DNA from 4 places in the Labrenzia sp. VG12 genome. Region 2 is predicted to be linked to each of the others. Evidence: riboswitches for the same ligand, from Rfam matches in the RefSeq annotation. Region 2 holds a riboswitch; each other region holds the start of a gene.
What was found. A riboswitch is a leader RNA that binds a small molecule or an ion and turns the genes downstream of it on or off. The one in region 2 is predicted to bind thiamine pyrophosphate.

Region 1 (5,083 bases), 2.6 Mb from region 2:
GCGCAGGAGCGGGTCAAGCCGATCTATGAGAGTCTGCCGGGCTGGAAGGAATCGACGGAAGGTGCGCGCACCTGGGCGGAACTGCCAGCACAGGCGATCAAATATGTGCGCCACGTTGAAGAACTGATCGGCGCACCGGTTGCCCTGCTGTCGACCAGCCCGGAACGGGACGACACAATTCTTGTGCAGAATCCCTTCCAGGATTGAGATATTTGTCTTTTAAAGGCCAATATTAAGAAATACGGCTGTGCGTCGCGAATCACTGCGGCGCACGTCCCCCATCGGCGGACCGCTTGAGGTTCGCCTGACCATGTTTAGTAGGAAGGAGTGCTGTAAGGACGATTGCCGGTGCAAACGCCCCGAAGAATTCGCACCGTCTATCCAAAACTTGATATAAGCCTGAGACCGAATGGAATTCTCAGGCCGTGGACCAGTTCCTTACAGTCGGCCGGTAGGCAGGAAGATGGCTGATTACTATTCAATTCTGAAGAAAACGATCGCGTCTTTGCCTGAAAACAATGGTGCTGCGCGCCGAAGTGTCTACAGCCGCGCACGCAACGCCATTGTCAACCAGCTGAAAGCCTACGAACCTCCCCTCGCACCGTCCGAAATCACCGCAGAGCAGCTGCGCCTGGAAGAAGCCATTCGCAAGGTAGAGGCGGAAGCAGCACGCGAAAGCCTTGGCCTTGGTGCACCGCCTGTCAAGGCGACACCACCTGCGGAGACACCACAGCCGGCAGCACCCGTCGTGGAACCTCCCGCAGTCGTCGATGAGCCGACCTCCGAGCCGCAGGCCGACAATGCTACGTCGCAGCCGGCCGAAGAACCTGTCGCTGCCCCTGTCGAACCGGAGACGCCGTCTCCGCTGAAGGAAACGCTGGCCGAGGCCGAGACGCTCGGCGCGGCCGCCAGCCAGGCAACACAAAGCGCCCGGGACGCTGTTGCGCCTCAGGACGACAATCTTGCGGCGGACGCAGCGCCTGTTCGTCAGGAGCCTGCGTTTGAAAGCCAGCCGGAGCCGGATGAGGGCCTGTTCGAGCCGGCGCAGCAAGCAGACATCACCCCGGACCCAAAGCCGGAGCCTGGATCAGACAAGGCTGCAGAAAAACCGGCCGCGAAAGCCGGCCGCGGCCGGCGTGCCCGACCGAGCGCTTCGGATGCGCTGAAGAGCGGCTCGTCAGGTGGCAAGATCGTGCCGATCGCCGCAGCGCTCGTGCTGGTGGTGATCCTGGCCGGCGTCGGGGCCTATTTCCTGCTGCCGGCGGACAACCAGACGCCAGACAGCACATCGGTGCTGCAGCCTTCAGATACGCAGACGGCGACGGCACCGGAACCCACACCGGCCGCTCCGGAGCCTGCCGCACCTGCCGAAACGCCAGCCTCCGATTCGTCCAAGAACACGGACCGGCTGCTTGATGACGGCAACGGTGATGTGGTTGCGCCCGACGCCCGAACCGTGACGACGACCCTCATCACGCCCGACCCTGCACCGGTCGCTCCGGAGCAGCCTGCGATTGCAAGCACTCCCGGAGAGGAGCCGGCGCCCGTAGCTGAACCGTCCGTACCTGCCATTGCAGAACAACCGGCCCTTGCCGCGCCTGGCGACAGTATTGCGGCGATCTCACCGGAAGAAACGACCCCGCCGGCAACTTCGGAAGGTGGTGCGCAACGGTCCATCCTCTATGAAGAAGGGGAGGATTCCGGTGGTGCCGGAACGGCTGCCCAGGGCGCAGTTGTCTGGACGCTGGACGAAGAGACCAATCTCGACGGTCAGTCGCAGGCCGTTCTCAGCGCGGAAATCGAAATTCCGGAACGGGATATCAAGGTCGACATTCGCATCAAGCCGAATGACGACACGTCGCTGCCAGCCAGCCACCTGGTCGAGATCAAATACGAGTTTCCGGAAAGCTTTGCTTCTGGTGACGTGGTCAACGTCCCGGGTCTTGTCATGAAGCCGACCGAGGAAGCCCGAGGCGACGCGTTGATCGGTGCGTCGGTCAAGGTGTCTCCGGGTTTCTTCTGGATCGCCCTGTCCAGTCTGCCGAACGAACAGCAACGCAACCTCGCACTTCTGCGCGAGCGCGGCTGGATCGACATTCCGATGCTGTATGAAAACGGCAAACGCGGGATCCTCACCCTGGAAAAAGGGTCGGCTGGTGCAGATGCCGTGGAAAAGGCGATTGCCGCCTGGCAAGCCGGCTAAGAACGAGCGACCTCCCCTAAATTTGAAAAGCCGCATCCCTGCGGCTTGCCTTTTTCCGTGTTTGCGGGCATGGTCCGCCCTGGTCCGAGGGGTGTTCCGTTTGACGGAACTGAGATGGCGTCAGCCGAACCCTTAGAACCTGATCCGGGTCATGCCGGCGAAGGGACGGAATCCTTAGCCTTATCCCGGATCTCCAATGTCATTTTCGGCCAAGTCCGAAGACGGGAGATCCTATGCGTTCGTGTCAGCCAAGGCGGCCCATGCCGTCCTGTCATCTGCCGGTTCCTGCTGTCACACCTGTCAATGGGTGCGGCCGACAGGAGCATGTGCGATGAAACCTGTCCTGGCATCGGCGGCCAAGACCGTCCTCGGGCTCGGAGTGACGGTTGCGCTCTGGGCGATGATCGTCACCGTTTTCGACACACCGCACTACATCCTGCCCGGTCCCGAGCGGGTGTTTGCCGCATTCGCAAAGAACGCTCCGTTTCTGATGCATCACGCGGGCATCACGGCCTTTGAGACCGTGCTCGGATTTGTGGTCGGGGCTGCGGCCGGGGCGCTGCTCTCGGTTTTTCTGTGGCTGTTCCCGCTGGCCGCCCGTTTCGCCATGCCGCCCATCCTCGTGACGCAGGCCCTGCCGGTCTTCGCCATCGCGCCGATCCTGGTGTTGTGGTTGGGCTTCGGCCTTGAATCCAAGATTGTCGTCGTCGTGCTGGTGATCTTTTTCACGGTGACATCGACGTTTTTCGATGGCTTGCAACGGCTTGACCCGGGACTTGGAGATCTCGCCCGGCTCTACCGGCTGCCGCGGCTGCGTGAATTGTGGCTGTTCCGGCTGCCGTCGGGATTGCCGGCCTTTGCGTCGGGGCTCAGGGTCGCCGCCGTCTTCGCCCCGATGGGCGCCATCATCGGCGAATGGGCCGGGGCCAAGGGCGGTCTGGCCTTCATCATGCTTCAAAGCAGCAATCGCATGCAGGCGGACATGATGTTCGCCGCTTTGATCCTGCTCGCGGCGATGGTGCTGATCATGCGCTTTATCGTCAATCGTTTCACCCAGTTTCTAGTACCTTGGCAGCCCGTCACCTGACGGCCGCCCAATTGGAGGACCCCATGAAAAAACAACTCCTGTCCCTTGCTTTCGCCGCCGGCCTGATGGCCGCTCAACCGGCGCAGGCAGCCGACAAGCTGACCCTCTTGCTGGACTGGTTCATCAATCCCGATCACGCCCCTCTGGTCACGGCACAGACCAAGGGGTTCTTCGCAGCCGAAGGCCTGGAAGTGGAGATCATCGAACCGGCGGATCCGGCCATGCCGCCCAAGCTTGTGGCCGCCGGACGCGGCGACATCGCCGTGTCCTACCAGCCGACACTGCATGCCCAGATCGAGGAAGAGCTTCCGCTGAAATGGATCGGCACGCTGGTGGAAACGCCGCTCAACTCGCTGATTGTGCTGAAGGACGGGCCGATCAAGGAGCTGAAGGAGCTGAAGGGCAAGACCATCGGTTTCTCCGTCTCCGGGTTTGAAGACGCCATGCTGGGCCAGATGCTGCGCTCGGTCGATCTGTCCATCGATGATGTTGAGCTGGTCAACGTGAACTTCGCCCTGTCGGGGTCACTCCTGTCCGGCCAGGTGGACGCGGTCATCGGTGCCTATCGCAACTTCGAGCTGACCCAGATCGAAATCGAAGGCAAGGAAGGCAAGGCGTTCTTTCCTGAAGAAAACGGTGTTCCGATTTTTGATGAGCTGATCTATGTGGTCAACAAGGACAAGACGGACGATCCCCGTTTCGAAAGGTTCCTGGCTGCTGTCGAAGCAGCAACCATTTATCTGACCAATCATCCGGACGAAGCCTGGAACGCGTTCATCGAAGCCTATCCGCATCTCAATGACGAGCTCAACAAGCGCGCCTGGGCCGACACGCTGCCGCGCTTTGCCAAGCGACCGGCTGCGCTGGATGAGGGTCGTTACCAGCGGTTTGCAGAGTTCATGGCTGAAGCAGGCCTGATCAGCAAGGTTCCGCCGGTGGAAAGCTACGCGATCGAAATCCGCTGATTTAGCGGCGGCGCCGCCTATTGGGCGGCGCTGCTCGCATCTTGAGCAGGATCGGAAACAGCAATCGTCGCTTCAAACCGATTGTAGAAGGCGGCCAGGTCCGGCGCGCAGGAACGCGCTGTTTCGAGCGTCTGTCTTGCCAGCACCGTGTTGTTTTCGCTGAGGGCCTGGAGCAAATGCAGGTGCGCCGCTTCCAGTTCCTTGAAACGGGGAGTTGATCTGAAGGTCTCGTCGCCCACCAGGGCAAAGAGCTTGATCGGTTCGCTCTTGCCCTTGAGCGGAATTTCCCCGGCTTCCAGGTAGGCGAGTCCGGGGGCGGCGTCCTTTGTCTCTTGCGAGACCAGCAGTTCCGCACCAACGGCCTTGCAGCTCGATTCAATCCGAGAGGCGACATTCACTGCGTCGCCGATGACCGAATAGTTGAACCGTCGCGCCGAGCCCATGTTGCCGACACAGGCCTCTCCACTGTTGAGACCGATGCCGATCTGCACGCTCTGCGCTTTCAGACCGCGGGCCTTGAAACCGAAGGCATCTTCGCCATTGAGCCGGTCGACGACCTTTAACATGGCAAGACCGGCCCGGCAGGCCTTCTCGGCATGGTCCGGTACGGATAGGGGCGCATTCCAGAAGGCCATGATGCTGTCGCCGATATACTTGTCGATGGTTCCCCCTTCTGCCTGAATGGCATCGGACAGGGGGGACAGCAGCGTGTTCAGGAAACTGACCAGTTCTTCCGGTGTCAGCTGCTCGGATATGGGAGTGAAGCCGCGAATATCCATGAACAGGATGGTCATGGGCCGGATTTCACCGCCGAGGGCGAGCTGTTCC
Region 2 (5,083 bases):
GTACCCCGCTCCTTTTCCCTCTCGCGGCGCGAAGCGGATATCGCGGTCACGATCGACCGGCCGGATACAGGACGGCTGGTTGCCGGCAAACTGGTCGATTATTCGCTCGGCCTTTACGCGTCGAAGACCTATCTGAAGGAACACGGCACGCCAAACTCACCAAGCGATCTCAGCGCACACGATCTGATCGGCTATGTGGAAGATCTGCTCTATTCCCCGTCCCTCAATTATGGCGCGGAAATCTCGCGGGACTGGACAGCACGGTTCGAGATTGCATCCGCCCTGGGACAGACGGAGGCTGTGCGCGGCGGCGCCGGCATCGGCATCCTTCACGACTTCATCGCGCGCGATGACAGCACGCTCGTCGCCGTTCTGCCCGAGCTCAAGTTGAAACGCGCCTACTGGATGGTCACACATGAAAGCTCCCGCCCACTGCGCCATGTGGCGGCCGTGCAGGACTTCTTGCGCGACCAGGTCGCGCGCGACAAAGCCATATTCGGGTAGCACTCCTTTACACAGCGATGAATGCTATCGCCACTGCGCGGTTGCCGAGATCCATTCCCGCGTCCGGGCCTCCGGGTCCGAATTGCGGGTGATGTCGGTGACCACCGCCGCACTGTCGGCCCCGTTTTCAAAGACACCGGGCAAGCGTTCCGGATTGAGACCACCAATCGCGACCAGTGGCAGACCGCCGATCTGATCTTTCCACCTGCCGATCTTCTCAAGGCCTTGCGGTGCCCATTTCATCTTCTTCAGGACGGTCGGGTAGACAGGCCCCAATGCAACATATTCAGGCGCAACGGCGAGAGCTGTTTCCAGTTCCGCGCCGTCATGGGTGGAAACCCCGAGTTTGAGACCCGCCGAGCGGATGGCATCGACATCAGCGTCAGCCAGGTCTTCCTGACCCAGATGAATGAAATCACAGCCTTCATCGATGGCCAGCTGCCAATAGTCATTGACGATGAGCTGGCAGCTATGCTCGGCGCAGATCTCTTTCGACGCCGCGATTTCTTCGCGCAAAACGCGCTCGGGCTGGTCCTTGATGCGCAGCTGCACAAGCTTCACGCCAAGCGGCACCAGGCGCCTGATCCAGTCGGAGCTGTCGACAATCAGGTAGAAGGGATCGAGTTTCATTCAAACACCGCCATTCCGATAACCGGGGTTGAGGGAACCGCCATGTCGCGCGGTTCCAGAGGTACTGCTTCATAGGCCAATCGACCGGCCTCGACTGCTCCGGAAAAAGCCCGGGCCATGGCCACCGGATCGCCGGCCTTGGCAACGGCCGTGTTCAACAGGACGGCATCGAAGCCCAGTTCGAGGACCTCAGCCGCATGCGAAGGCCGGCCGAGGCCAGCATCGACTACAAGCGGTATGTCCCTGAAATGCGCGCGGTAGCTTTTCAGGGCATCCGGATTGACCGGCCCCCTGGCAGAGCCGATCGGCGCACACCAGGGCATCAGGACCTGGCAACCTGCCTCCAGCAGCCGCTCGCCGACGATCACGTCCTCGGTTGTATAGGGAAACACCTTGAAGCCGTCCTCGCTCAGGATCCGGGCGGCTTCAACGAGGCCGAAGACATCGGGCTGCAGACTGTCGTGATGACCGATCACTTCCAGCTTGATCCAGTCCGTTCCGAAGAGTTCGCGCGCCATCTGCGCCGTGGTCACCGCTTCGCGAACCGTATGGCAGCCTGCGGTGTTGGGAAGAACACGCACCTTCAGATCACGGATCAGATCCCAGAACTTGCCACCTGCGCCGCTGCCCGCGCTCTCCCGTCGCAGCGATACGGTCAGGATTTCCGTACCGGAGGATTTGATCGCATCCGCCAGGATCCTGGGCGATGGATATTGTGCCGTGCCCAGCAGCAGCCGCGATGAAATGCTCTCCCCGTAAAAGTCCGGCATCGCTCTCAGCCTCCCTGCATCGGCGACAGGATCTCGATCCGGTCGCCCTCCCGCAGTGTGCAGGCATTGCGGACTTCCGAACTGACAAGTTCGCCGTTCCGCGCTGTTGCCAGGAAAGCGTGCTCATAGTCCAGCTCCTCAAGGAGCAGGTCCAGGGTGGCGCTTTTAACGTCGCGCGCTTCGCCGTTAATGAAGAGCTTCAAGACGAGTCTCCTGATGTTGCGTGGTGATCATGTGTGCCGCAAGGCCCGCAAAATGCGGTGCCAGCAGGAAGCCGTGGCGGTAAAACCCATTGACGAAGATGGTGTCTCCCGCACGCCGGATACGCGGCAGATTGTCGGCATAGGCCGGCCGAAGCCCGGCACCGGTCTCGACAATCCTGGCTTCGGCGAAGCCCGGATGCAGGCTGTAGGCGGCATTGAGCAATTCCATGGTGGACCGCACGGTGACCGGCCCGTCGTCGCCGCTTTCAATCATGGTCGCGCCGATCATGAAGTGTTGGTCCTCGCGCGGAACGACATAGACCGGAAAACGCGGATGCAGCAGGCGCACGGGCCGTGCCAGATGAACGTCCGGTGCGTGCAGGATCAGCATCTCGCCGCGAACCGGGCGCAGGTCCGGATCGCGGGCAGCCATGCCGGTGCAATCCGCTGTCAAACCCGATACGTTTCGAGGGCAGTCGCTCCCGACATGAAAATCGACACCATCGGCGATCAGGTCATCAAGGAGTTTTTGAAGCGCCGCACGCGGATCGAGATGGGCTTCGCCTTCGAAAAAGAGACCTTTTGCGAAACGGCCCTCCAGCTCCGGTTCTAGAACTGTCACCCCGCTGCGGTCGAGCAGCCGGTAGCCGGATGTTCTTCGGGCAAACCGGTCGAGTTCCCGGGTATCTCTGGCAGGTGCCACCACCAGTGTTCCCCTTCTCTGTAACAAGCCGGGTACGGCGCGATCCCACCAGTCGATGGCACCCTTGCCAAAGCGCAGCACCGGCTCTTCTGCGTTCTCCCGTTCGCACCAGGGCGCCAGCATGCCGCCGGCAAGCCAGGAGGCGCTGCCGCTCCAATCCGAACGCCTGTCCACCAAATGGACCTTAACCTTGCGCCGAAGAAGCTCCCGCGCCAGCGCAAGACCAGCGACACCGGCACCGCGAACCAGGACTTCCATCACCAAGTCCCCTTTGTGCAGGAGTATGCGTCTCTACGGTCTCCAACGACTGCCAAGTGTTTTCCTTCCGGCAAAGACCCACAAACGGTCTCGGGCAGATAGACGGTCAGCCTGGTGACAAGAGAGGAGCCAGCATCCTGCGGAATTGTGATCCGGACGGATCGCAGGCACCTTCCCTTCGCCAGCATGACCTGGATCAGGTTCGTCGGGTCCCTGCGCTGCGCATTGCGCTCTGCAGCATCTCAGCCCCTCGTGGGGCACCCCGGGTGTGGTTTCCTTGTGCAACCCGGTATTCGAACTGTCAAGAAGCCAGCCTTCAAACAGCAGTCGTCCCCACGCGAGAAAGAAAGTCTCTGACCTCCCCCAGATCGGTCAGCCGGTGAACGCTCAGATGGGCGGGCGGATTGTCCTGGATCCGCACCAGCTTGTCGCGGGCGGAGTGACGCGTGCGCCAGATGAAACGCAGGAATTCCAAGGTCTGGAGGTTGAAGCGCTCCGGACAGCCCTCCGGCAGATCCGGTCGGCTGCGCCCGTAATATTTCACCGACCGCTTCAGGACACGAAACAGTCTCAGACCGACCGGCACATCCAGCCAGATGAAGGTATCCGCCCGCGCGACCCGTTCGGCATACGTGCTCGAATGACCACCTTCGAAGATCCAGTGCTCTTTTTGGTGCACTTCGTGCGTCAGCCGGTCTTTCTCTTCCCGGGAACGCTCAACCCAGCCCGGCCGGTAGTGGATCTTGTCCATGTGAAAGACCGGCAAACCGGTTTTTTCGCCAAGTGCGGACGCAAGCATGCTCTTGCCCGAGCCGGGACCGCCGACAATCATGACACGTTTCATTTTATACCTTCCAGGGTCAGGAGGGCCGGCGGTTATACACGCATTGCAAGACATTGAAACCGGGAAACAGACTGTTCAATGGACACTTTTGCAATCGTCACCCTATCTAGGTGGCAATGACATGACAGCGATTGAAGGAGAGGCCCATGAGCTGGCTGAACTGCCCCGATCCCACCCCTGGCGATGCAGCAAGCTGCGATCCGATCGACACGATCATTGTTCCGCGCACCTCCGATCTCGGCGGTTTTTCCGTGCGCCGCGCCCTGCCCTCCGCCAAACGGCGCATGGTTGGTCCGTTCATCTTTTTCGATCAGATGGGGCCGGCTGAACTGCTGGTCGGCGGCGGCATCGACGTGCGCCCGCACCCGCATATCGGCCTTGCCACGGTGACCTATCTCTTCGAAGGCGAGATGTATCACCGGGACAGTCTCGGCACTGAAATTGCCATCGCACCGGGCGCCCTTAACTGGATGAGTGCCGGCAAGGGCATCGTGCATTCCGAACGTGAACGACCGGAGCGGCTGCAGCAGACACGGCCGCTCTTTGGGCTGCAAAGCTGGGTGGCTCTACCCAAACATCTGGAAGAAGGCGACCCGAGCTTTCAGCATCACGGGGTCGAGGACCAGCCGGAATTCGCCGACAAGGGCGCGTCGGTCAAATTGATTGCCGGCGAGCTCTACGGTCACAAGGCTCCTGTGAAAACCGCCTCCGACATGTTCTATGCCGATATCAGCCTGGAGCCGGGCGCCAGAATCCCGCTGGACGCCGGATGGGAAGAACGTGGCCTTTATACCGTGTCAGGTCAGATCACGATCGCCGGCCAGAGTTTCGACCCGGCTCAATTGCTTGTGTTCAAGCCTGGCGACCACCTGGTGATCGAAAACAACTCTCCGGCCCCCGCGCGGTTTGTTGTGCTTGGCGGCGAGCCGATGGACGGCAAACGCTACATCTGGTGGAACTTCGTTTCCTCCTCCAGGGAGCGGATCGAACAGGCCAAGGAAGACTGGAGACAGGGCCGCTTCGACACGGTCCCCGGTGATGCGGAGGAATTCATTCCCCTGCCCGATCGTCCGGGCCCCTGACGCTCCAGCCGCTTTCGAGCGGTGGCGCCTGTTCAAATCTGTCGGCGGGCCGGATCAGGTCCGGCTCGCCGAAATCCATGATGATATTC
Region 3 (5,083 bases), 2.8 Mb from region 2:
CGGCCTTGGCCTGCGCGAAATCAGCGTCCATGTTCCAGAGGCCGGCGACGAATTCCAGATATTCCAGCGGCGTCAGCTTGTCATAGACCATCGGCTCGTCCGGCACCCAGGCCAGGATCTTCTTGGCCGCAATCGGGTCCTTGAAGGCATCGATGCCGCAGATCCGGACCGTGCCGGCATCGGCTTCCAGCAGGCCGGACACCATCCGCAGCGTCGTTGTCTTGCCCGCGCCGTTCGGGCCGAGCAGGGCATAGAATTCGCCTGCCTTGACCTTCAGCGACAGGTCGTTGACGGCAGGGTCGCTGAAGCGCTTGTGAAGATTGAATATCTCGAGGGCTGCAGGGCTGGCGGTCGGCATCAGGCACTCGTTTGAACGTGGTTTTGGGGAGGATACGGCGGGGACCTTTCGGTCCGGTAAAACCGGAGGAAGGGGTTTTTGGCCGGGCGTTTGGAAGATCGAAGGCAGACGCCCGGAACCCCCACCCCTAACCCCTCCCCACAAGGGGAGGGGGAACCGGCTGTGCCGTTCTGCCGGAGAGGTGCCTGGTCTCGCGTTCCGACCTGTATCGTTTTTCGCCCGTTTGCCACTAGCGTCTCCCTCCCCCTTGTGGGGAGGGATCAAGGGTGGGGGGCTGAGGCCTTGCCGCAGTCTCCGACACCGAATGTGCCCACCACGTTCTGGGTTCCTGCCCCTCTCCCCCCTTGTGGGGGAGATGTCCGTGAAACGGACAGAGGGGGGGAAGCGGTCGCCACTCATTCAGATAGTCCGAATGAAATTGATCAGATGATACCCCCCTCTGTCTCCTGGCGGAGACATCTCCCCCGCAAGGGGGAGAGGGGTGCAAGGACCTGAGCCGGTACACCGAAGCGAAGGCAGGCGTGCAGATCCGGAATGACGTGATGAGGGCTTGTTGGCGGTATGACGGGCAGGAGCGGATCAATCTCCGTGTCACCCCGGGCAAGCGCAGCGCAGACCCGGGGCCCACTCGCAGGGCTGCTTGCGGAATCCGGTGGCTGTTTTGCGGTCGTGCTGAAAGGACCCACTCTCTGCAAACGAGTAGGCCCCGGGTCTTGCTTCGCGCGCCCGGGGTGACAGGCGTGTTTGTTCGCACGAGGCCGCCATTTGCCGAGACCCTGCCACCGTCATTCCGGACGGTCTGCAGCGCAGCTGCATGGCCAGATCCGGAACCCAGCGATTACTCCGCGCCCTGGGCGCGTCTTTATCGAGCGACTCAGTCATTTGATTGTTTTTGTGCTCGCTGCCGCTCGCGCTGATGCGCTGGGTTCCGGATCAGCGCGCAGCTGTGCTGCACTTGTCCGGAATGACGTGGTGAGGGTGTGCTGGCGGTGTGACGGATGGGTGCGGCCCTTACCTTCCGTGTCACCCCGGGCAAGCAGAGCGCAGACCCGGGGCCCACTCGCAGGGCTGCTTGCGGAGGCCGGTGTCTGCTTTGCGGTCGTGCTGAAAGGACCCACTCTCTGCAAACGAGCAGGACCCGGGACTTGCTTTATTCGCCCGGGGTGACAGCAGTGAGTTTTTCACGCGTCACCATATTGACAAAGGCAAGTGGATGAATGTCGATAGCGGCGTTACCCGGGGTGTCCCGACAAGGGGCTGAGAGTCTGCTGGGCCGTTTTGAATGGCAGCGCAGTGACCCGTTGAACCTGATCCAGTTCATACTGGCGTAGGGACGGTGCGAGCGCTGCGACGGACGGTGCCCGGAAACGGGCCGTTCCGGCGTTTCTCCATCATTCCGGCTGCGAACTGGGTCTCCAAGCAAGATGATTGGAGCCTCAAGATGACCACTGCCGCCAAGACCCCCAAACCGGATGTCACGCAAGGCGCGCTGCCCGCCTCGACCAAGGTTTACAAACCCGGTCTGATCTATCCGCAGCTGCGCGTGCCGATGCGCGAGATTGCCGTTCATCCGACGGCCGGCGAGCCGCCGGTAACGGTCTATGATGCGTCGGGCCCCTATACCGATCCGGCGCAATTGATCGACATTTCAAAGGGGTTGCCGCGCCTTCGCGCAGACTGGATCGCCGGGCGCGGCGACACCGAAGCCTATCCGGGCCGCACCGTTCAGCCGGAAGACAACGGCTTTGCCACAGGCGACCGGCTGACGCCGGCCTTTCCCGACCTGCCAATGCCGCGCCGGGCCTGCGCCGGCAAGGCGGTCACCCAGATCGCCTATGCCCGCGCCGGGATCATCACGCCGGAAATGGAGTTCGTCGCGATCCGGGAAAATCTCGGGCGCGCGGCTTTGAAGGCGCAATCAGCGCGGGACGGCGAAAGCTTCGGTGCGGCGATCCCGGACTTTGTGACGCCGGAATTCGTTCGCGAGGAAATCGCCCGCGGCCGGGCAATCCTGCCGGCAAACATCAACCATCCGGAAGCCGAGCCGATGATCATCGGCCGCAATTTCCTGGTGAAGATCAACGCCAATATCGGCAATTCCGCCGTCACGTCGTCGATGGCCGAGGAGGTCGAGAAGATGGTCTGGGCGACCCGCTGGGGCGCGGACACCGTCATGGATCTGTCGACCGGCCGCAACATCCACAACATCCGGGACTGGATCCTGCGCAACGCGCCCGTGCCGATCGGCACCGTGCCGCTTTACCAGGCGCTGGAAAAGGTCGGCGGCGTTGCCGAGGAGCTGACCTGGGAGGTATTTCGCGACACGCTGGTCGAGCAGGCCGAACAGGGCGTCGATTATTTCACGATCCACGCAGGCGTCCGCCTCTCCCATATTCCGCTCACCGTCGATCGTGTCACCGGCATCGTCTCGCGTGGCGGCTCGATCATGGCCAAGTGGTGCCTGCATCATCACAAGGAGTCGTTCCTCTACGAGCATTTCGAGGAGATCTGCGATATTGCCCGGGCCTATGACGTTGCCTTTTCGCTTGGTGACGGTCTGCGTCCCGGCTCGATTGCCGATGCCAATGATGCCGCGCAATTCGCCGAGCTGCAGACCCTCGGAGAGCTGACGCAGATCGCCTGGGCGAAGGACTGTCAGGTGATGGTCGAAGGGCCCGGTCATGTGCCGATGCACAAGATCAGGGAGAATATGGACCGGCAGATCGAGGCCTGCGGCGAAGCGCCGTTCTATACGCTTGGGCCGCTGACGACCGATATCGCGCCAGGTTATGATCACATCACATCGGGCATCGGCGCCGCGATGATCGGCTGGTACGGCACGGCCATGCTCTGTTATGTTACGCCCAAGGAGCATCTTGGTCTTCCGGACCGCGACGACGTGAAAACCGGAGTCATCACCTACAAGATCGCCGCCCATGCCGCGGATCTCGCCAAGGGCCATCCGGCGGCGAAGATCCGCGACGATGCCCTGTCGCGGGCCCGGTTCGAATTTCGCTGGGAGGACCAGTTCAACCTGTCGCTGGATCCCGAAACTGCCCGTGCCTTCCACGACGAGACCTTGCCGAAAGAGGCTCACAAGGTGGCCCATTTCTGCTCCATGTGCGGGCCGAAATTCTGCTCCATGCGGATCTCGCACGATATCCGCGACGCCGCCCGCCAGGAAGGCGCGCGCCAGGAAGGGATGGAGGCAATGGCTGCCAGATACCGGAACGGCGGCGACCTCTATATGCCAAAGGGCGGGTAACGCGATCTGAGCGGACGACCCGCGCGGAGGTGAGGGACAGGAGCGGACGTTCCCCATCACATCCAGCGGCCAGTGCCCTGAAACGCACAGCCTCCAGAGCTCACCTGAGCGCTGGAGGCTGTGTTTTGCCGGCTGCTCCTGCCTTTGCAAATGCAGCCGGTGAGGGCTGTGTGGGCCGCGCCTAGTCCAGCGTCACCGCCTCGATCCGGCCTTCCAGCATATGCGGCAGGTAGAGCACGCCGTTCGCGGCGCCGATGTCGGCAAGGCCGGCGGGTTCTGCTAGGATTTCCGTGGCAGAACCGTCTTCGGAGATCTCAAATGCCTTGCCGTTGATCCAGTCGTTGAGAACAAGCTTGCCGTTCAGGCGGACAATGCCGTCGATGTTGCCGATGTTGCTGGCGACAACCGAGATAGCCTTTGTCTCCGCGTCGATGCTGAGCAGGCTGCCCGGGGCTTCGGTGGTGAAATCCTGCTGAAGGCCCTTGCCCCAGCTGCCGACCAGCAGGCGGCCATCGTCCCAGAAAAGTCCATTCGGATGGGCAAGTTCCGGCGTTTCGAGCCATTTTTCAAAACGACCATCCGCATAGCGCCAGATCGTGTGGGTCATCATGTCGGAGACAAAGACCGCCTGGCCATTGGTGGCAACGTCATTGAGGAAGACGGCCCCTGCGGCAGGGAGCGAGGCAACAAGCTCGCCGCTGGCCGCATCAACGATGCGCAGGTGGGTGAGATCGGCGGCGAAGATCTGGCCATCCATCAGGGCAAGGCCCTTGGGGGCATCCATGCCGGTGGCCCAGGCAGCGTCGATCACCTTGCCGTCGGTGGAGAGAAGCGCCAGGTGCCCGTTGCCGTCGACGGCATTCGGCGCGCCCTGCATGACGCTGACGACCAGCCGGTCATTGCTAGCGTCGAAAAGAACGGATTCGGGCATGTCGAAGCCTTCGGTGGACCAGAGCGACCCCGCTTCGGCGGAGAGGGGGAAGAGCGCAAGACAACCGGCGGTGACAAGGGGTTTCAGGATCTGCATGAGAGGACCTTTCTTGAGAAGTGTCGATGGGTCTCGAATGCAGAAATCGAACTTGTTTGGCAATTTCAGAAAATATGGTATCAAAAAACGATACGAGTTGACGATCTGAAGGATCAAACAAGCAGATGCGCGGCGATACGTTCAAAATCCTGCAGGGCGTTCTGAAAGCCCGCGGCATGACCTATGCGGATCTGGCCCTGCGCATGGAAGTCTCCGAGCCGACCGTGAAACGGATCTTTGCCGGCCATGACTGCAAGCTGAGCCGGCTTCTGGAGATTTGCGACATCCTGGAGGTGCCGCTTGCCGATGTGCTGCACCGGGCGGAACGCACATCTGAAGAAACCAGCCTGTTGCCGGTGGCGACCGAAGCCCGGCTCGCGGCGGATCCGTCGCTGTTCTTTCTGTTCATCCTGCTGCGCGAACCGATCCCGCA
Region 4 (5,083 bases), 1.4 Mb from region 2:
AAGGCGCCCGGTTTCAACACAATATTGGGACTGGGGATTGGCAGAAAATCGCTTGCTGCATTGCAATATAGTCAGGAATTTCCCTTAGGTTTCGGCTGAACGTCCGCTCATCACCCAAAAATCGATAAGTTCAGAGACACTTCGTCACATGATCGACACAAGTTGACTCTTTTGCCCAAAAAAGAGGCAGAAAAAATACCAGCTTCCGATAACGTAAATTAGCCATTGAACGTTGCGGCTTTGCCACACGTGTCGTTAGGGAACACGGGTAGGTTGTTGGACAAATGACCTGAAGACCCTCGGTAAAATCACCAATAAAATGACTTTACGGCAACCCATTTGTCTCAACGCCCGGGATAGCACTGAAGGAACGGGCCAGCGGTAAAATGTCAGGAGCTGCCGAGAGAATGGGTGCGAAGATCGGTGATACCGGCACCGCGTTCCTGTGCGCGCTGCCGGTTCATCTGTCGCCTGCTTAGCCGTCCCGCGCCGACATAAAATTGCGCATGGCGATGCTGCTCCACGGGGCCAGACGCTCCCGTGCCGCCTGATGGCTTTCCTGGATGCGCCCGGCCAACGGATCCCTTTCCGCAAATTCGGCAAGAACATCAGCGGCCGTTTCCCGCAGCGCTGCCAGAACCGGCTCCGGATACGGCCGGACCGTCACGCCGTCTTCTTCCTGCAGCAGTTTCAGGCTGCCGGCGTTCTGCCAGTCGCTTTCCGCCAGCGCCCGCCCGTTCTCGGCCCGGCAGGCGTCCAGCACGATGGCTCTCAGATCCTCCGGCAACCCGTCCAGAGCTGTTGTGTTGAAGAGAGCCTCCCCCGTGCCGTTCGGCTCGTGGAAGCCGGGCGAATAGTAGTTGTGCGCGACCTTCTGAAACCCCATCGCGCGATCCGACCAGGGCCCCAGGAATTCGGTCGCATCCAGAACGCCGCTCTGCAGGGCCTGGAACAATTCACCCGGCGGCAGGCTGACCGGCGTGGCGCCGAGACGGCGCATCACCTCGCCCCCGAGGCCCGGCATGCGGATCTTCAGCCCTTTGAGATCATTAAGGCCTGCAATCTCGCGCTTGTACCAGCCGCCCATCTGGACGCCCGTATTGCCCGCCATGACCGGCTTCAGACCAAACGGCGCATAGAGCTCGTCCCAGAGCGCCTGCCCGCCGCCCTGCTCGATCCAGGCAATATGTTCATGCGGCAGGAGACCGAAGGGCACGGCCGTGAAATAGACAGAGGCCGGGATCTTGCCCTGCCAGAAGAAAGAAGCCGTGTGGGCCATCTGGGCTGTGCCGGCCGAAACCGCATCGAAGACGCCCAGCGCAGGCACCAGTTCCCCGGCGGCAAACAGGCGCACACGCATGCGGCCACCCGACATCAGTTCGATCTGGTCTGCGATCCGCTGCGCGGTGATGCCGGGACCCGGCAGGTTCTTCGGCCAGGATGTGACCAGCTTCCATTCCAGCGTAGCCTGCTCCTGGGCAACAGCAGGCGCTGCCAGACCGGCAGCACCGGCCGCCGTCGCACCAAGCAAGGCGCGGCGGTTCACATGTGTCCTTTGGCCACTCGTCTTGTTCATCTCACTTGCTCCAATAGCCGTGAAAATGGTGCACGGGCCCATGCCCGCTGCCGATCTGAAGCGTGTCGGCGGCCGCGATGGCGGCCTGGATATAAGCCTTGGCATCGGCAACCGCCTGATCCATCGACAGGCCTTTCGCAAGGCCGGCCGCGATGGTCGACGACAGGGTGCAGCCGGTGCCGTGGGTATTGCCGGTGTCGATCCGCCTGTCGCGCAACCAACGGGACGTGCCGTCCCTGGTCAGAAGCAGGTCCGCACTCTCTGCGCCTTCACCATGCCCGCCCTTGATCAGCACAGCCTTAGCGCCCAGCCCCAGCAGTTTCTCGCCCTGGGCCTTCATGTCCGCTTCGTCGCTCGCAAGGCCGGTTTCCAGCATGCGGGCGGCTTCATGAAGGTTCGGTGTGATGATATCGGCCAGCGGCACCAGTTCGGCCATCAGTGTTGTGACGGCACTGTCGGCGAGCAGCGGATCGCCGGAGGCGGCCACCATGACGGGGTCCAGCACAACGGGCCCCGTGGCGTGGGCTTTCAGCCCTTCGGCCAAGGCCTGAATGGTGTCCACGCGCGACAGCATGCCGATCTTGGTCGCCTTGACGGCCAGATCGGAATAGACCGCATCGATCTGGGCCCGGACAAACTCCGGTGGCACATCATGAATGGTGCTGACACCAAGCGTGTTCTGGGCCGTCAGCGCCGTCAGCACGCTGGCGCCGTAAACACCGTTTGCGGAAAAGGCTTTCAGGTCGGCCTGGACACCGGCGCCGCCGCCGCTGTCGGACCCTGCAATGGTTACCGCAATGGCGGTCATCTGCATCTCCCGGGATGTGATTGGAATTGAAGTCAGGCGGTCTGGAGTCGTGCCTCGATATCGCGCAGGCTGAGGCCGTAAAGCGCGTCGAGCAATTCCGGAACGAGACTGCCGGGCCCGCCAGCGCGCACGGCCGCCAGTTCACCGGCAATGTTGAAGACGGAGAGGCCGCAGGCCGCCGCCAGCGCCTTGTCGCCCTCCACGGCGCAGAAGGCGGCCAGAACCGCGCCACCGGCGCAGCCTGTCGCCGTGACACGGCTCATGAGCGGGTGCCCGTTCAACAGACGGAAATCCTCGCCTTCGCTCTCGATCTTGTCTTCCGCGCCGGTCACGGCCAGAACCGTTCCACTGGCAATCAGCGCGTCCGCCCTAGCCCTTTCCGGAAACAGGGCCTCGAGTTCAGCCGTGTTCAGACGTACGAGATCAGGCCGGGACGCCAACAGGGTCAGCGCAAAGGCACAGCGTGACGGAGACCGGTCGACAAAGACCGGATCGATGCAGACAGGCCTTTCGGTTGCGCGGGCAGCCTCGATCGCCAGGGGGATGGCGGCCCGCCGGGTCTCGTCCAGCGTGCCAAGATTGACCAGCAATGCGTCTGCGCTTGCCGCAAATCCTGCCACCTCTTCCGGCGCAACCGTCATTGACGGAACAGCGCCAAGCGCCAGCAACGTGTTGGCCGTGAAGGCCTGGGCCACCGCATTGGTGATGGCATGAATGCGCGGCTGTTGCCGTCTGACCTTTTCGAGCAGTCCGTAAACCGTTTCGGGCGTCAGCGATTGCGTGGTGGCAGCAATGGAAAGTGTCATGATCTCAAGTCCCTCCGCCGGTATCAGCCGGATCAGGTTCAAGGAGTTGGCAGGCTGCCTCTCAGCCCGATCCGGAATGGCCGGGCACCCCCATGAGACGCCTGCACGGTTAACAAGCGGCACGGGCGATTGCAAGTGCGGCTTTCCGTCTTGCCGGCCGGACGTTCAACGATTGACTGAAACGCCCAGATGGGCGATGTCCATGGGCATCATTTGGAACAGCAATTCCGGAGCACCGCATGATACCGTTTTTCGTGATGATCAAATGCCAGCTGGGCAAGACCTACCAGGTCGCCAATGCGATTGCCGATGCGGAGATTGCGTCCGAAGTCTATTCGACCAGTGGTGATTATGACCTCTTGGTGAAGTTCTATGTCGATAACGGCGCGGATATCGGCCATTTCGTCAATGAAAAGGTGCACCCGATCGACGGTATCCAGGACACCAAGACGATCATCACCTTCAAGGCTTTTTAGAGCCTATCCGCGTTCTACGGAGAATGTTTCATGCAATTTCTGAAATCGACAGCCCTTTGCCTCGGCCTCGCCCTTTCGTCTGCCGCTATCGCCGCACCGGCCTCCGCGCAGGGCATGCCGCCGGAGCAGATCAAGCAGATCCTTGACCTGACCAAGGCCAACTGGGTTGCCTTTCGCGACTGGCAGGGCCAGGAGCTGATCTATTTCACCCACCTTGAATCCTGGAAATGCGGGATCGACTATGTCTTTTACGGCCTCAATGACGGCCCGATCGACCAGGAGTGGGAACTGGAAGCATGCAACCCGGACAATCCGAACGCGGTCCTGAAGGAAAAGCCCTATCTGGAACGGCCGGCCGGCTCGACCCAGTCAATCAGCGTTCAGCTCATTTTCCCGGACGGCACCAAGAGCCAGGTCGAACGGTTTGAATACAAGCCGCAGTAAGATCTGCCTGGCAACGCATCAGTTGCCTTATTTTGGCGTCAAAGGCGTGGTCGACCTCGCAGCCGCCACGCTGGCGATAACGTTGAACGTTTCCGATTACTGGGTCCCGGACTTGGCTACGCCAATCCGGGATGACAATGGAGACATAAGCTAAACGAGCGAAGGAAAGAGATCATCCCAATTCGGGTTCTTCTCTTCAATCATGCGGATTTTCCAAGCGCGCCTCCAGCGCTTAACCTGTTTTTCGCATTTAATTGCCCAGTCAATTTCTTCGTGCACTTCGAAATAGACCAGCCGATTGATGCAATACTTGGCCGTGAACTTGCTCCCAATACCGTCACGATGCGCTGAAACACGTTCAACAAGATTGTTTGTCACGCCTACATAAAGCGTACCGCCCAATTTGCTGGCGAGAAGATAGACGTAATACTGCTGATCAAGGTGCATTGTTCGCCTTTTGCAGCAATTTGATATGAGACACCTATTTTGTCATCCCGGATTGGCGTAGCCAAGTCCGGGACCCAGTAAATACGGTGCCGGCGGTACAAACACCGCTTGCGGCCGGTCCGTCTCCTGAGGTCCACGCCACAACAACGTTTAAACTTAAGACGCAATCTTAGGCCCCTCACGACCTTGAGGGCGTTGACGCCCTGCGGGCCTTGGTGCGGTCGAGGCCCAGCTTGTGTTCGCGGTAGATGACGAAGATCCCGGCCGCGATCACGATCAGTGCTCCCAGAACCACTTCGCTTACCGGCGTTTCGGAAAACACCAGCCAGCCGATGAGGATCGCCCAGAGCATGTTGACATAATCGAACGGCGCGATGGTCGACGCATCGGCAAAGCGGTAGCTCTGGGTCAGCAGTATCTGGCCGACGCCACCGGCCAGTCCGATCAGGACCAGGAGACCTGCCGTTGGTGCGTCCGGCAGCACCCAGGCCTGCCCCGGCAGCATGAGCCCGAGCGGCAGGGTCAG

Region 1: it holds a riboswitch for thiamine pyrophosphate, as region 2 does, so the genes downstream of both, CHH27_RS15780 (ABC transporter permease) here and thiO (glycine oxidase ThiO) in region 2, are expected to answer to the same signal.
Region 3: it holds a riboswitch for thiamine pyrophosphate, as region 2 does, so the genes downstream of both, thiC (phosphomethylpyrimidine synthase ThiC) here and thiO (glycine oxidase ThiO) in region 2, are expected to answer to the same signal.
Region 4: it holds a riboswitch for thiamine pyrophosphate, as region 2 does, so the genes downstream of both, CHH27_RS10455 (hydroxyethylthiazole kinase) here and thiO (glycine oxidase ThiO) in region 2, are expected to answer to the same signal.

Annotation. Positions count from the first base shown of each region.
Region 1 is NZ_CP022529.1:3,424,000-3,429,082, reverse strand. It holds gene CHH27_RS15790 (adenylosuccinate synthase) at 1-207, shown strand, start outside; gene CHH27_RS15785 (hypothetical protein) at 464-2,203, shown strand; TPP riboswitch at 2,281-2,386, shown strand; gene CHH27_RS15780 (ABC transporter permease) at 2,535-3,290, shown strand; gene CHH27_RS15775 (ABC transporter substrate-binding protein) at 3,314-4,255, shown strand; gene CHH27_RS15770 (CHASE2 domain-containing protein) at 4,273-5,083, opposite strand, start outside.
Region 2 is NZ_CP022529.1:814,439-819,521, reverse strand. It holds gene CHH27_RS03760 (LysR family transcriptional regulator) at 1-504, shown strand, start outside; gene CHH27_RS03755 (thiamine phosphate synthase) at 529-1,134, opposite strand; gene CHH27_RS03750 (thiazole synthase) at 1,131-1,904, opposite strand; gene thiS (sulfur carrier protein ThiS) at 1,910-2,107, opposite strand; gene thiO (glycine oxidase ThiO) at 2,091-3,068, opposite strand; TPP riboswitch at 3,224-3,343, opposite strand; gene CHH27_RS03735 (AAA family ATPase) at 3,385-3,912, opposite strand; gene CHH27_RS03730 (pirin family protein) at 4,059-4,994, shown strand; gene CHH27_RS03725 (DUF6030 family protein) at 4,963-5,083, opposite strand, start outside.
Region 3 is NZ_CP022529.1:3,997,583-4,002,665, reverse strand. It holds gene CHH27_RS18565 (ABC transporter ATP-binding protein) at 1-358, opposite strand, end outside; TPP riboswitch at 1,586-1,710, shown strand; gene thiC (phosphomethylpyrimidine synthase ThiC) at 1,800-3,623, shown strand; gene CHH27_RS18555 (hypothetical protein) at 3,805-4,650, opposite strand; gene CHH27_RS18550 (helix-turn-helix transcriptional regulator) at 4,776-5,083, shown strand, end outside.
Region 4 is NZ_CP022529.1:2,238,143-2,243,225, forward strand. It holds gene CHH27_RS10445 (TRAP transporter substrate-binding protein) at 476-1,576, opposite strand; gene thiD (bifunctional hydroxymethylpyrimidine kinase/phosphomethylpyrimidine kinase) at 1,578-2,384, opposite strand; gene CHH27_RS10455 (hydroxyethylthiazole kinase) at 2,417-3,190, opposite strand; TPP riboswitch at 3,182-3,292, opposite strand; gene CHH27_RS10460 (Lrp/AsnC ligand binding domain-containing protein) at 3,430-3,666, shown strand; gene CHH27_RS10465 (hypothetical protein) at 3,697-4,110, shown strand; gene CHH27_RS10470 (GIY-YIG nuclease family protein) at 4,261-4,557, opposite strand; gene CHH27_RS10475 (DMT family transporter) at 4,736-5,083, opposite strand, start outside.